DNA from 2 places in the Streptomyces sp. NPDC005648 genome. Region 2 is predicted to be linked to the other one. Evidence: riboswitches for the same ligand, from Rfam matches in the RefSeq annotation. Region 2 holds a riboswitch; the other holds the start of a gene.

Region 1 (6,963 bases), on a different contig from region 2:
TGGAGAGGGCGGAGAAGACGTCATGAGTGACCCGACCGAGGCGAACGAGCCCGTGGAGTCGACCGGCACGAGCGCGGGTGAGCGGCATGTGCGCGTGGTCCTCGTCGACGACCACCGCATGTTCCGCACGGGCGTACAGGCCGAGATCGGCCGGACCGACGAGACCGGTGTCGAGGTCGTCGGCGAGGCCGCGGACGTCGACCAGGCGGTCACGGTGATCACCGCGACCCGCCCCGAGGTCGTCCTTCTCGACGTGCACCTCCCGGGTGGCGGCGGGGTCGAAGTGCTGCGCCGTTGCGCCGCGTTGATGGCCGACGCCGAGCAGCCGGTCCGCTTTCTCGCCCTGTCCGTGTCGGACGCGGCGGAGGACGTGATCGGTGTGATCCGCGGCGGCGCCCGCGGCTATGTCACCAAGACGATCACCGGTACGGACCTGGTCAACTCCATCTTCCGGGTCCAGGAGGGCGACGCCGTCTTCTCCCCGCGTCTGGCCGGGTTCGTCCTGGACGCCTTCGCCTCCACCGACGCCCCACCGGTCGACGAGGACCTGGATCGGCTCACCCAGCGCGAGCGCGAGGTGCTGCGGCTGATCGCCCGGGGATACGCGTACAAGGAGATCGCCAAGCAGCTGTTCATCTCCGTGAAGACGGTCGAGTCCCATGTCTCGGCGGTGCTGCGGAAGTTGCAGCTGTCGAACCGCCACGAGCTCACCCGGTGGGCGACGGCCCGCCGGCTGGTGTAGCCGCCTCGCGAGGCCGGCTCACACCACCCGTGTCGCCCCGGCGAACGGCATCTCGTCGATCGGCGCGATCCGCACCGGGGCCGACGGGTTCGGGGCGTGGATCATCTGACCGTTGCCGATGTAGATGCCGACATGGCTGATGCCGGAGTAGAAGAACACCAGGTCGCCCGGGAGTAGTTCGGAGCGCGAGACCCGGTGGCCGGCGTCGATCTGCGCGTACGTCGTGCGCGGCAGGGAGATGCCGGCGGAGTGGTACGCGGCCTGGACGAGGCCCGAGCAGTCGAAGGCGCTCGGGCCGGTGGCGCCCCACACATAGGGGCTGCCGAGCTTGGAGTAGGCGTAGGAGACGGCCGCGGCGGCACGGGAATCGGGCGCCGCGGCCGTGGCCGGGCCGGGGGCTTCCAGTCCGACCCGCCCGTCGGAGCCGGAGCGTGAGGCGCGGCCGGTGCCCGAGCCGTCCACCCCGAGCCGTCCGCGCTCCTCGGGGGACAGCTGGGACAGCAACTGCCGTGCCGCGGCCAGCTTTCCGGTGATCGTCTTCTTCTCCCGCTCCAACTCCGCCTGGCGGGCCTTCAGCGCGGCGAGCTCGATGCGCGCGGCGCCGCGCAACTGCTCGATGGCGCGCAGCTGTTGGCGTACGTCCGCGACCGCCGCCGCCTGCCGGGTGCCGATCCGGTCGACGAACTCGGCGCTGTCCAGGTACTTCTCGGGGTCGCTGGAGAGAACGAGCTGCAGCGCCGGGTCGAGGCCGCCGCCGCGGTACTGCGCGGCGGCCGTCGAACCCAGCGCGTCCCGCGCCGAGTTGAGCGCGTCCGTCTTGCGCGCCGCCTCGTCGCGGAGGGTCGACAGCCGGCGCTCGGCGGCGTCGGCCTTCTCCTTCGCGCCGTCGTACTTCTCGGTGGCGACCTCCGCCTCCTGGTACAGCTTGTCCACCCGTGCCTTGACCTGAGCCGGGGTGAGGTTCGGCTCGGCCTGTCCGGTCCCGTCGAAGGCCGTGGCGGTCGCGGCGCCCGCCAGGGCGATCGTGAAGGCGGTACGGGCGGTGCTGCCCCCGAGTGCTGTTCGCCGACCAGGCTTGCGGTGCGCTGCCACGTGGACTGCACGTCCTTTCGTACGACCGCCCCGTGCGAGGCGGCTTACGCGTCCGGCGGCGGCCCGCACAGGGGGAGCGGGCCACCGCCGGACCTTCTCGGCGGTGGTGGCCGACTGCCGCCCCTGGCCCGGGCGGCGGTGGGGAGCCGGTCACCTGGTGGAGGACGCTAAACCTGGCTGTGTCGGCTTGGTAACGCCATGTACGGAAGTGCCGCGAGCAGACCGCCGGGTGACCGTATACGACCGTGATCCAGGCTCCGGGCCGTCGGGTTCGCGTGGTGCGCTGACCGAAGTGACGGTTTCGGGGCGCGTGGGGGTGATGGACTGCTATGGGCCGCATATATGCAAGAACCGTGTGCCGTGCGGAGTTCCTCCGGGAACCGTGCTTCCGGGAGCGGTGCTTCCGGGAGCGGTTGGCGTGGGCCGGTGTCGGAGGCACCAGAGGCCTCTGTCTAAGCTCCGGCCTCATGGACGTACTCATCCATCTCTTCGTCGGCCTGCACATCGTCGGCATCGCCGCGCTCCTCGGCGGCTTCCTCACGCAGATGAAGGCGATGGGCCAGGGCACGGCCCGTTTCGTCCCCGGGATGCTGCATGGGGCGCTGACCATGCTGGTCACCGGCGCGATCCTGGTCGGCCTCAACCAGGCCGACGACCATCACGTCAACAACATCAAGATCGGCCTCAAGCTGGCCCTGCTGATCGTGATCCTCGGACTGGTCTATGTGAAGCGGGACGAGGAGAGCGTGGACAAGAGCATGTTCGGGGTGGTCGGCGCGCTCACCACGGCGAACATCTTCATCGCTGTGCTGTGGACCTGAGGTTCGCCCTGGCCGCTGCCACGGCCCCCGCGGCCACCGCCAGCCACGCCGCCACCGCGATCCACAGCAGCACCTGACCCGGCCCCTTCAGCCCCGGGATGCCGAGGGCGGCGGCGACGGACAGCATTGCCGCCGCGGTCATCCCCATCGGGAACACGGTGGCCCAGCGGCGGACGTCGTAGCCGAGCCGTGGCCGTACCGCCTCGGCGGCCAGCAGGACGGCGTACCAGGTCAGGTCCAGCACCACGAGCGCGACGGTCACGGTCCGCAGTACGGCGCGGTCGTCGCCGCTCCACAGGTACAGCCGGGCGCTGTCCGCGGCCACCAGCTTCGACCCCGCGAGCGCCGAGATCGCGAGCGCGCCGCCGGCCACCCAGTGGTCCCCGGCGCCTTCGACGACCTGGCGCGGGTCGAACCTGGCCAGCGCGAAGCCGTAGAGAACGAGACCGAGCCAGAACAGTACGAGCGCGGTGTGCGCGAGCCATGCCGCCGCCTCTGCCGCGGCGAGTGCGGCCCCGAGCACGACAAGCCCCTGTGTGGCCACACAACACAGGAACACCGCTCCCGACATGCGCCGCTGCCAGTGCCGTACGACGCCCACGAGCAGCACCGGCCACAGCGCGGCCGCCAGCGTGAGCAGGGCCGCGGCGAGGGTGTTCCAGCCGAGCGCGGAGATACGGGTCCCGAGCACGGCGGTCGCCGCGACGGCGGTGAGCGACCCCGGTGTCATCGCCTCCTGCCGCCACCTCTCCCGCTGCCACACCCACCGCGCGACGAAGTCAGCCGCCAACCCCACCCAGGACGCGCAGGCCAATCCGAGCGCGACGCGTGACGCGACCTCGTACCCCGCCAGATTCAGTCCGACCGACACGATGCCGCTCGCCATCACGGCGGCCCCGGCCGCCGGCGGCCGCTCGGCCCACCAGTCACGTAGAGGACGGAGCGGAGAAACATGGGCGAGCTGGGAGAGGCCGGACATGCGCCGATGCTAAGGAGCGCGGGACGGGGTGGGAGGGGGGCACGCGCACGGGCGCGAAGAAATACGCGCGAGCGCAGGGGGGAAGGAGGGGCGCACGACCATGTCTGCCTGCCCCCACACTCCACGCGCGCCCGCTTGCAAGCTGCACGCGCCCGCTTGCCAGCTCCAAGCGCGCCCGACTGCGCACCCCACGCGCGCGTGCCGTACCGCTCCAGGGCGAACCGCTGCTCAGGCAGGCCGTACCACGCTGTGGATGATGGACTCGCCACCGTAGTAGATCGACTCCTCGCGGACGTACGCGCCCGGCTTCGGGGCGTGGATCATCATGCCGTTGCCGATGTAGAGGCCGACGTGGCTGATGTCGTCGTAGAAGAAGATCAGGTCGCCGGGCCGGGCGTCGGCGAGGGAGACGGTCGTGCCGGCGTTCACCTGGTCGTAGGTGGTGCGCGGGAGGGTGGCGCCGGCGGCCTTCCAGGCGGCCTGGGTGAGGCCGGAGCAGTCGTAGGAGCCGGGGCCGGCGGCGCCCCAGACGTACGGCTTGCCGATCTGCGCGCGGGCGAAGGCGAGAGCCTTGGCGGCTTCGGTGGAGTACGTGGCGCCGGAGATGCCGGAGCTGTCGGAGGCGCTCGTGTCGGACGACGAGCCGCTCTCCTGGGCCGCGGCCTCCTCGGCGCGCTGCTCGGCCGCCTGCTCCTTGGCCAGCTCCGCGGCCTTGCGGTCGGCCGCCTCCTGCTTCCGCTTCTCGATCTCGGCGAGCCGTGCCTTCTCCTCGGCGTCCAGCTTCGACAGCAGCTCGCGCGCGTCGGTGAGCTTCTTCTGCACCGCGGCCTTGGCGGTCTGCAGATCGCTCTGCGACTCGGTGAGCGTCCGCAGGCTCTCGGAGGCCTCCTCGCGCTTCGTCATCGTGGCGGACTGCTCGGCGAAGTAGTCGTCGACCTCGCTCTTCTGACGGGAGGTCAGCCGCCCCATCAGCTGCGTCTGATCGAAATAGTCCTGCGGGGAGTCGGCGAGCAGGAAGGTCGCCGTGTCCGGCGCGGCGGCACCGGTCCGGTACTGCGCGGCGGCGAGGGAACCGAGCCGCTGCCGCTGCTCGTTGAGCTTCTGGGCGCGCTTGGCGACGTCGTCGAGGAGGCTGTCGACGCGCTTGCGCTGCTTGGTCGTCTTCTCCTTCGCCGCGTTGTAGTTCTCGGTGGCCGACTCGGCCTGCCGGTAGAGGTCGTCGACCTTCTTCTCGACTTCCTCCAGGCTCGGACTGCCGTCCGCCGAGGGGGTGGCGTCGGCCGTCTGGGACAGCAGGGCCACGGAGGTGAGGGCGGCCGTGGCGAGAGCGGGGGTGCGTATGCCTGCTACGCGCGTACCCGCGGGGCGCGACTTGCGGTGCGACGCCAAAGGAGGCGACTCCTTCCATGTTCCGCCTACCGAGTCAGCTGTCGGGTTCGGGCGGGTGGTTCGGAAGGGTTGCCCTACGGCCCGTGCCCGGAAGGGCGGTTGGGCCGATTCACCCCAAGGTCGGTGTGGGTCCCCGGCTCCGGCCGCGCGGCGGCGCTCCGGACTCGGCGGAGGGCGTACGGCCCGGCGGGGTTCGCCGGTGGGGGGCGTACGGCCTGCTCAGAACGGTAGCCAACTCGTGTGGCTCATGTGAAGGTTGATGTTCGATATGCCCGATACGTTTTCGTGACCTTCGGTCAGGGCGTGCCCTTCGATCGCACGGTGTGACAGCGCTGTCGCCAAGGGTGATTCGGTGGATGTTCTCAGGGCGGCGGCGGGCTGTCAGTGGGGCGGCCTAGACTCGGAGAGCGATGAGCAGCCTCTTTGACGACAGCTTCCTGGCGGACCTCCAGGCCCCACGCGGGCGCGAGGAGGAGCCCCCGCCACCGCCCGAGGACGATCATGTGCCGGAGCCCGTTCCGGATGATCTGTTCGGCGGGAAGTTCGACGTGCCGCCGGACCGGGACGCCTACTACCGCGACGGCGCGCCCCGCCCGGTGCTCGACGCGGCCGCCCTCCTGGAGGGGCTGAACGAGAACCAGCGCGCGGCCGTCGTCCACGCGGGCAGCCCCCTGCTCATCGTGGCCGGCGCCGGCTCCGGCAAGACCCGCGTCCTCACCCACCGCATCGCCCACCTGCTCGCCGAGCGGAATGTGCACCCGGGCCAGATCCTCGCGATCACCTTCACCAACAAGGCCGCCGGCGAGATGAAGGAGCGCGTCGAGCAGCTCGTCGGCCCGCGGGCGAACGCGATGTGGGTGATGACCTTCCACAGCGCGTGCGTGCGCATCCTGCGCCGCGAGAGCAAGAAACTCGGGTTCACGTCGTCCTTCTCGATCTACGACGCCGCCGACTCCAAGCGTCTGATGGCCCTGGTCTGCCGCGACCTGGACCTCGACCCCAAGCGCTACCCCCCGAAGTCCTTCAGCGCCAAGATCAGCAACCTGAAGAACGAGCTGATCGACGAGGAGGACTTCGCGGCCCAGGCCACCGACGGCTTCGAGAAGACCCTCGCCCAGGCCTACGCCATGTACCAGTCGCGGCTGCGTGAGGCGAACGCCCTCGACTTCGACGACCTGATCATGACGACGGTCAATCTGCTGCGCGCCTTCCCGGACGTCGCCGAGCACTACCGCCGCCGTTTCCGACACGTCCTGGTCGACGAGTACCAGGACACCAACCACGCCCAGTACGCCCTCGTGCGCGAGCTGGTGGGGACTAGCGAGCACCCCGTCGACGTCCCCCCGAACGAGTACGACGTCCCGCCCGCCGAGCTCTGTGTCGTCGGTGACGCCGACCAGTCGATCTACGCCTTCCGCGGCGCGACGATCCGCAACATCCTCCAGTTCGAGGAGGACTACCCGGACGCGACGACGATCCTCCTGGAGCAGAACTACCGCTCCACCCAGACGATCCTCTCCGCCGCCAACGCGGTCATCGAGCGCAACGAGTCCCGCCGCCCCAAGAACCTCTGGACCAACGCGGGCGCGGGCGCGCGCATCACCGGCTACGTCGCCGACACCGAGCACGACGAGGCCCAGTTCGTCGCCGAGGAGATAGACCGACTGACGGACTCGGGTGACGCCAAGGCCGGCGACGTCGCCGTCTTCTACCGTACGAACGCCCAGTCCCGTGTCTTCGAAGAGGTCTTCATCCGCGTCGGCCTGCCCTACAAGGTCGTCGGCGGGGTCCGCTTCTACGAGCGCAAGGAGGTCAGGGACGTCCTGGCCTATCTGCGGGTGCTCGCCAACCCCGAGGACTCGGTGCCGCTGCGCCGCATCCTCAACGTGCCCAAGCGCGGCATCGGCGACCGCGCGGAGGCGATGATCGACGCCCTCTCC
Region 2 (6,963 bases):
AGCGGAAGCCCGGTCTTCGCGTCGACGGCGACGGTGATCTGACCGACCGTCGAGCCCGCGTCCTTGGGCTTGATGACCAGGCGGTAGGCGTCCCGGCCCGCGACCTGCGCGGTGCCCTGGACGGTGATCGAGGTGGTGTCGTCGGCCGCCTTGAGGGCGTCCTTGGCGAGCTGGTCGGGTGTGGCCGGGGGCTCCTCGTGCCGCTTCTTCGCGGAGGCGCTGTCCGGTGCGGTGGAGTGGTAGACCTCGTTCGACTGGCTGTCGTAGCCCCAGACGTCCTTGCCGTTGTGGATGAGGCTGTATTCCGCCGCGTTTTCCAGCAGGGAGAGCTTCTGCCTGTCCGGGCCGTCGGCCGCGACGCGCAAGGTGTGGGTGCCGGAGGCGAGTTCGGTCAGCTTGGCCGTGGGGTCGGCGGAGGTTCCGTCGCCGGAGCCGGAGCCCTTGGTGGCGCCGGACACCAGGCTGTTCTCCAGGCCGCCGAGGTCGGGCAGGCCCAGGTCCGTGGTGATCTTCACGGTGCCGGACATCTGCTGCACGTCCGACTTGGCGATCTTCTCGATGAGTTGCTCTGCGCTGATCTTCGGCAGGTTGGGGTCGCCGGAGTCGGCGAGCGCGGGGACGAGGCCGATGGTCGCCGCCGCCACCCCCACCACCGCGACCGGGACGACGTACCGCGCTGCCTTGCGCCGGCCGGTGCCCAGGTCGTCGACCTCCCCGGCGCTCGTGCTGTCGTCGGATTCGTACGGTGCCATGTGTGCGCTACCTCCGTCGTCGGCGGCGGCTTTCAACTCCCGTGCATCCACCCCGTAGCCGCCATTCTCACCCGAATCGGTGAGGAGTGGTGTTTTCCGTTGTCTCCAGTTCACCAAATCGGCCAGGGAGAAGCGTCAGACCGCGGAGGCAACTCCATGTACACCTGGGGTATGACACGAGAGGGCGGCGCCTCCCCCGATCCGTAGGGGTCGCAGGGGGAGGACACCGCCCGAGCAGGCCTTGCCGGCCCTCAACTCCCGTGTCCGTGCCGCACGAACACGTACCCGTGTCAGCCCTGCACGAACACGTAGTCCGCCGAGTACGGGACGCCGACGATGGTGCCGGGCTCGCAGGAGCCGGTCGGGGCGACGCCGCCGACGGTGTTCAGCCGCAGGATCTCCGCGGTGCCGGCGAGCAGGCCGTGGTGCTTCCCGGACCGGGTGGCCTTGAGGTCGAGCTCGGGGATGTTGCCGTTGCCGTTCGGGGTCTTGGACTGGACGGCTCCGGTGACGGCGCTGCCGTCGGGCGCGACCCACTGCGGTGTACCGGAGTTGGGGGCGACGAAGGAGTGCCGGATGCCGCCGCCGAGCAGGGCGCTGACGTCGCGCTGGGCGAAGGCGTAGCCGCCGGCGTCGGTGGGCTTGCACTCGTAGATCTGCCTGCCCTTGACCACGGACGCCTGGAAGTTGTCGAAGGCGTCACGGAAGTCGAAGGCGGCGACGGTGACCTTGTGGAGCTGGCCTCGGACGGCGCCGCCCGGGAACTCGGCCGTGTGCAGGTTGGCGTAGAACGAACCGGGGTCGTTCTTCAGCGCGTCGAGCAGGGCCGGGTCCTCGACCTTGACGGTGCCGGTGACGCTGTGGCGCCGGCTGTTCTTGAGCAGCTTGCTGAAGTCGACCTTGACGCCGCCGTTGGTGCCCTTGGCGCCCTGGTGGATGTGGAGCATGGTCGGCTTGCCGGTGCCGCGCCAGGTGACGGCGACGGACACCTTGTCGCCCTTGACCTTGATGAACTCGAGTGCGGCGCCGTCCTTGTCGCCCACGGCCGGGCCACCGGCGACGGGCACCTCGTTGGCGCCGCGCAGGCTGGTGGCGAGAAGGGTTCCTCCGGTGCCGCCGGAGACGGTCCCGCTCTGTGTGACGATGCCCTGCTCGTTCATGCCGGCGTGGCCCGCGTGGTCGGTGCGGGTGCCGGTGGCGCCGTAGGCGGGAATGACCATCGCGGCGACGCCGCCGGCGGTGGCCACCGCGACGGCGGTGACGATCAGGCTCTTACGGCGCTTCGAGAACGTCGTGTTCTTGCCCATGATGTTGTTTTCTCCCCGTAGACCGGCCGACACCCCCTGCGTCGGCCTTCTGGGTATGAGTACGGAAGGGATCTTAGATTGGACTCAGTCCAGGCTTGTGACGTGCATCACAGCGGGCCGGTCGCCGGTCGGCGGTAACCACCGGCCCGGCAATCCCAGCCCGTCCCGGCAGCCGGGGACAAGGTCCGTTCGGGCCTACGGGGGTGCAGAAGATGAACATCCGGGGGGACCGAAAGGGCAGCGGCAGGGGTCAGCCCGCCCGGTGGACCACCGCGTCGCACATCTCCGCCAGAGCGGCCTTCGCGTCGCATTCCGGAAGGGGCGCCAGAGCGGAGCGGGCGTCCTCCGCGTACCGCACGGTGTCCCGGCGGGCCTGCTCCAGCGCGGGGTGCGCCCGCAGCCCGGCCAGCGCCTCGGCGTGCCGCGCGTCATCGGTGAGGTCGGAGTCCAGGAGCTCGCGCAGGGCGATGTCCTCGGCCAGTCCCAGCCGCTCCGCCCGCTCCCGCAGCCGCAGCACCGGAAGGGTCGGGATGCCCTCGCGCAGGTCCGTACCCGGCGTCTTGCCCGACTCGCGGGAGTCGGACGCGATGTCCAGTACGTCGTCGGCGAGCTGGAAGGCGACGCCCAGGCGCTCGCCGTACTGGGTGAGGACGTCCACCACCGTCTCGTCGGCGCCCGACATCATGGCGCCGAAGCGGCACGAGACCGCCACCAGGGAGCCCGTCTTGCCGCTGAGCACGTCCAGGTAGTGCTCGACCGGGTCGCGGCCGTCCTGGGGGCCCGCCGTCTCCAGGATCTGTCCGGTGACCAGGCGTTCGAACGCCTCGGCCTGGACCCGGACGGCCTCCGGGCCGAGGTCCGCCAGGATGTGCGACGCGCGCGCGAACAGGAAGTCGCCGGTCAGGACCGCCACCGAGTTGCCCCAGCGGGTGTTCGCGCTGTCCACCCCGCGCCGTACGGCCGCCTCGTCCATGACGTCGTCGTGGTACAGCGTCGCCAGGTGGGTCAGCTCCACCACCACGGCCGACGGTACGACTCCGGGGGCGTAGGGGTCACCGAACTGGGCGGCAAGCATCACCAGCAGCGGCCGGAAGCGCTTTCCACCCGCCCGCACCAGGTGCTGGGCGGCCTCCGTGATGAAGGGGACCTCGCTCTTGGTGGCCTCGAGCAAGCCCTCCTCGACGGCCGCCAATCCGGCCTGGACATCGGCTTCCAGAGCCTGGTCCCGCACGCTCAGCCCGAACGGCCCGACGACGGTCACGAGGGGTCTCCTGTCTGCTGGTGTCTACTGGCGGTTACACGGTTTGTCGATAGGTCGCTGCCTTCACTCAAGTCAGCGTATCCGGTCACCTTTCGATCACCCATGCCGCCCACCCGTCCAGCAGGGGCGGTATCGGATCACGCCCGGTATGTTTCTGATCGACCGATAACAACGGATATTTATCCACTCGACACATCACCCGACCGGGTGATGGCGGCACACGGGCGCCCTCCGGCGGACCCGGGGGACTTTTGCCGGTCCGCGTGAGATGAGCGGATTCCACCGACTGGCATTTGACTATGAGTTGGGGTCATTGCCCGATTTACCACTCTTGCGAAAGCCCGTGACTTGGCTCACCTCGGGTCATGATCCACATTCCGGTGCATTTCGGCCGATCCGCCTTTTCCGGCATGCCAGTTGAGGCTTGGCGGCCGCAAAGGATCAAGCACCCCAAACACCCCACACCGAGGTCAAACGGCCCGATGTGTGAATCCGGCACTTGTTCCGGACATGTGCTCTCGCATACGTTCCCGGCCTGTCGGGCGGACGCCTAATCCTGCCGCCGCCCGAACCATCCACCGAGAACGCACGGCAGGAGCGGGGGACCCAGGTAAGTCGCCGACCCTGGATGTCTTCGGACATTCCGGAACCGGCTCGGGGTGTAGTCGTGTCGTCCTACGACGGTACGGCCGGGCAGCTCCCGCCCGAACCCGACAGCTCACCTCGCAGGCGCCGGAGAGGAAACCCCGTCATGCCTGCTGCCGCTCACCGCCGCCGCTCCAGAAGCTCCCGCCTCGCCCGCAAGCTCGCCGTCATCGGCACGGGCGCCGCCGTACTCGCCCTCCCGGTCATCGGCGCGACCAGCGCCTCCGCGGCCACCACGTCCGTGGTCACCGCCTCCTCGCTGGGCTACGCCAACAACCTCGACGGCTGGATCCGGGCCTCGCTGCAGGTCATGGCCCAGCACGGCATCCCGGGGTCGTACGACGGCATCTACCGCAACGTGATCCGCGAGTCGTCCGGCAATCCGTACGCCATCAACAACTGGGACTCGAACGCCCTGGCCGGCACCCCCTCCAAGGGCCTGCTCCAGGTGATCGACCCGACCTTCGCCGCGTACCACGTCAGCGGCACGGCGTGGGATCCGTACGACCCGGTCGCCAACATCACCGCCGCCTGCAACTACGCGGCCGCGCGCTACGGCTCGATCGACAACGTGTACGGCGCTTACTGAGCCCGTCGGTCCGGCCCGGTCCGCTCGGGTCGGTCCGCTCGGTCCGTTCAGAAGAGTGTTTCGAGGACGACGGCGATGCCGTCGTCCTCGTTCGACAGGGTGATCTCGTCGGCCACCGCCTTGAGTTCGGGATGGGCGTTGGCCATGGCGACCCCATGGGCGGCCCAGTCGAACATGGGGATGTCGTTGGGCATGTCCCCGAAGGCGATCGTCTCCCGTGGGCCCAGGCCCAGGTGTTCCGCGGCGAGGGCGAGGCCCGTGGCCTTGGTGATGCCGCATGGCTGCAGTTCGACGGTGCCGGGCCCGGACATGGTGACGGTGGCCAGGGAACCGACCACCGCGCGCGCGGTGGTCGCCAACTCGTCGTCGGACAGGTCCGGGTGGCGCAGCAGCACCTTGCTGATCGGCTCGCACCACAGGTCGTCGCGGCGCTCGACCCGTACCGCGGGCAGTGTGGGGTGCGGCATCAGATAGCCCGGCTCGATGAGCGTGAGGCCGTCCACGCCGTCCTGGTCGACGGCCGCGTAGACCTGGCCGACCTCGGCCTCGATCTTGCCGAGGGCCGTCTCGGCGAGCTCCCGGTCCAGGGTGACGGACCACAGCAGACGGTCCGCGCCGGCGTCGTACACCTGCGCGCCCTGTCCGCACACCGCGAGCCCCCTGCTGCCGAGGTCGTCGAGGAGCGGCCGCACTCTCGGGGCCGGGCGGCCGGTCACCACGAGGTGCCGGGCGCCGGCCTTCGCCACGCGCGCGAGGGCGGCGACGGACCGGTCGGAGAGCGTGTCGTCGCCTCTGAGCAGCGTGCCGTCCAGGTCTGTGGCGATGAGTGCATATGCGGTGGGTGCGGCCATGATCAGAGAATACGGACAGGACGCACCACCGACTCATCGCGAACCGGTCGACCGCCTTGTTCACGGTCGCCCCTCGGTCAACTTCCGTACCACCACGGACCCTTGTGGTCACCGGGTGACTCCGACGGGCCCTCGCAACGCCGCGTTCGAGACCCGTCGGCGCCGCGTCCGAGGGCTGTTGTCAGTGGTGGGTGCGAGGCTGGTTCCGTCGCACCCACTGGACTGACGGATCGGGGGCCGTGGTGGTGAGGGGATCAGGCGTGCGCCGCCGCCAGATGCTTGGCGAGCCTCGGCGAGGCGAACTCGGTGCCGCACACGAAGCGCATCACCGGGCCGTACGAGCCGGCCGCCGGGAGGCCGGTGAAGTACAGGCCGGGGACCGAGGAGACGTACCCGGCGCCCAGCCTGGGCGTCCCGCGGCTCACGGCCACATGGGTGCGCAGTTCGGGGCCGAGGAAGTCCATCGCCGCGACATCGACCCGGTAGCCGGTCGCCGCGATGACGTGGTCGGCCGACAGCTTCTCGGTCTGGCCGCCATGGGTGCGGACCGACAGTGTGGCGCCGTCGCCGTCCGCGTCCGCGCGGACGATCCGGTCGACCTCGCTGACCTGGACCTTGCCCTCGAAGCGGTCGCGCAGCCACCACGCGCCGAGCGGGCCGAGGACACGGCGGACCAGGTAGTGGCGGGTCTGGGCCGGGAGGTAGCGGTAGGGGTGCGGGTAGTAGCTGAGGGCCCACAGGGACCAGGCGCGGCCGAAGGGCGACTCCGGGCGCAGCCTGGGCTGCTTCCAGGGCGGCGCGCCGAAGGCGACCCTGCCGCTGCCGCGGGAGACCACCCGCACCTGCGCGCCCGCCTCGGCCGCGAGGGCCGCCGTCTCCAGCGCGGACTGTCCGGCGCCGACGACGATCAGGTCCTTGCCGGAGTAGCGGGTGAGGTCGTGGTGCTGGGAGCTGTGCGAGACGGGGCCCGTGGGGGTGGGTCCGTCCGCCGCGGCGGTGGCGAGCTCGGCGGGCAGGTGGGCGAGTCCGGACAGGCCGGTCGCCACGACGACGGCGCGCGCGGTGAACAACTCGCCGGAGTCCAGCTTGAGTTCAAAACCGCCGCCCTTGCGGCCGTCCACCGACACCACCCGCACCCGCTCCAGTTCGGGGACCAGCTTCTGCTGGAACCACTCGCCGTAGGCGATGAAGGTCTCCACCGGAATGATGTCCTCGTCCGTCACCAGGCGTTTGACGCCGGCGGCGTCGCAGTAGTCGGCCAGCCTGTGGCCGGGCTGCGGCGCGTCCAGGCTGGAGGCCACCGGTGTGGACTTCAGGAGCATTCCGACGGGCATGTGGTCGCGCCAGCTGACCATGGGCTCGCCGAAGACGCGCACCGGGATGCCGCGGGCCCGCAGATGGGCCGCGGTCGACAGGCCGAAGGGCCCGGCGCCGATGACTGCAACCGGTTCAATCACGAAGTCCCTCCCCAGGACGTCACTTCGTCACTTCGTGTCCGGCTCGGACAGCCGGCAGGGCCGGCACCGCAGTCGCGGCGAATCCGCCGGCTAGCTGTTCG

Evidence for each region. A riboswitch is a leader RNA that binds a small molecule or an ion and turns the genes downstream of it on or off. The one in region 2 is predicted to bind cyclic di-AMP.
Region 1: another riboswitch for cyclic di-AMP. It lies ahead of ABZT17_RS01995 (NlpC/P60 family protein); the one in region 2 lies ahead of ABZT17_RS27820 (transglycosylase SLT domain-containing protein).

What each region holds. Positions count from the first base shown of each region.
Region 1 is NZ_JBEXCS010000002.1:134,245-141,207, forward strand. It holds gene ABZT17_RS01970 (PspC domain-containing protein) at 1-26, shown strand, start outside; gene ABZT17_RS01975 (response regulator transcription factor) at 23-742, shown strand; gene ABZT17_RS01980 (NlpC/P60 family protein) at 761-1,834, opposite strand; gene ABZT17_RS01985 (hypothetical protein) at 2,302-2,655, shown strand; gene ABZT17_RS01990 (tellurite resistance/C4-dicarboxylate transporter family protein) at 2,633-3,634, opposite strand; gene ABZT17_RS01995 (NlpC/P60 family protein) at 3,863-5,023, opposite strand; cyclic di-AMP (ydaO/yuaA leader) riboswitch at 5,032-5,203, opposite strand; gene pcrA (DNA helicase PcrA) at 5,434-6,963, shown strand, end outside.
Region 2 is NZ_JBEXCS010000054.1:45,876-52,838, reverse strand. It holds gene ABZT17_RS27835 (sigma-E factor regulatory protein RseB domain-containing protein) at 1-752, opposite strand, end outside; gene ABZT17_RS27830 (CHRD domain-containing protein) at 1,043-2,059, opposite strand; gene ABZT17_RS27825 (polyprenyl synthetase family protein) at 2,310-3,320, opposite strand; cyclic di-AMP (ydaO/yuaA leader) riboswitch at 3,874-4,065, shown strand; gene ABZT17_RS27820 (transglycosylase SLT domain-containing protein) at 4,072-4,554, shown strand; gene ABZT17_RS27815 (HAD family hydrolase) at 4,602-5,405, opposite strand; gene ABZT17_RS27810 (FAD-dependent oxidoreductase) at 5,660-6,862, opposite strand; gene ABZT17_RS27805 (ATP-grasp domain-containing protein) at 6,953-6,963, opposite strand, start outside.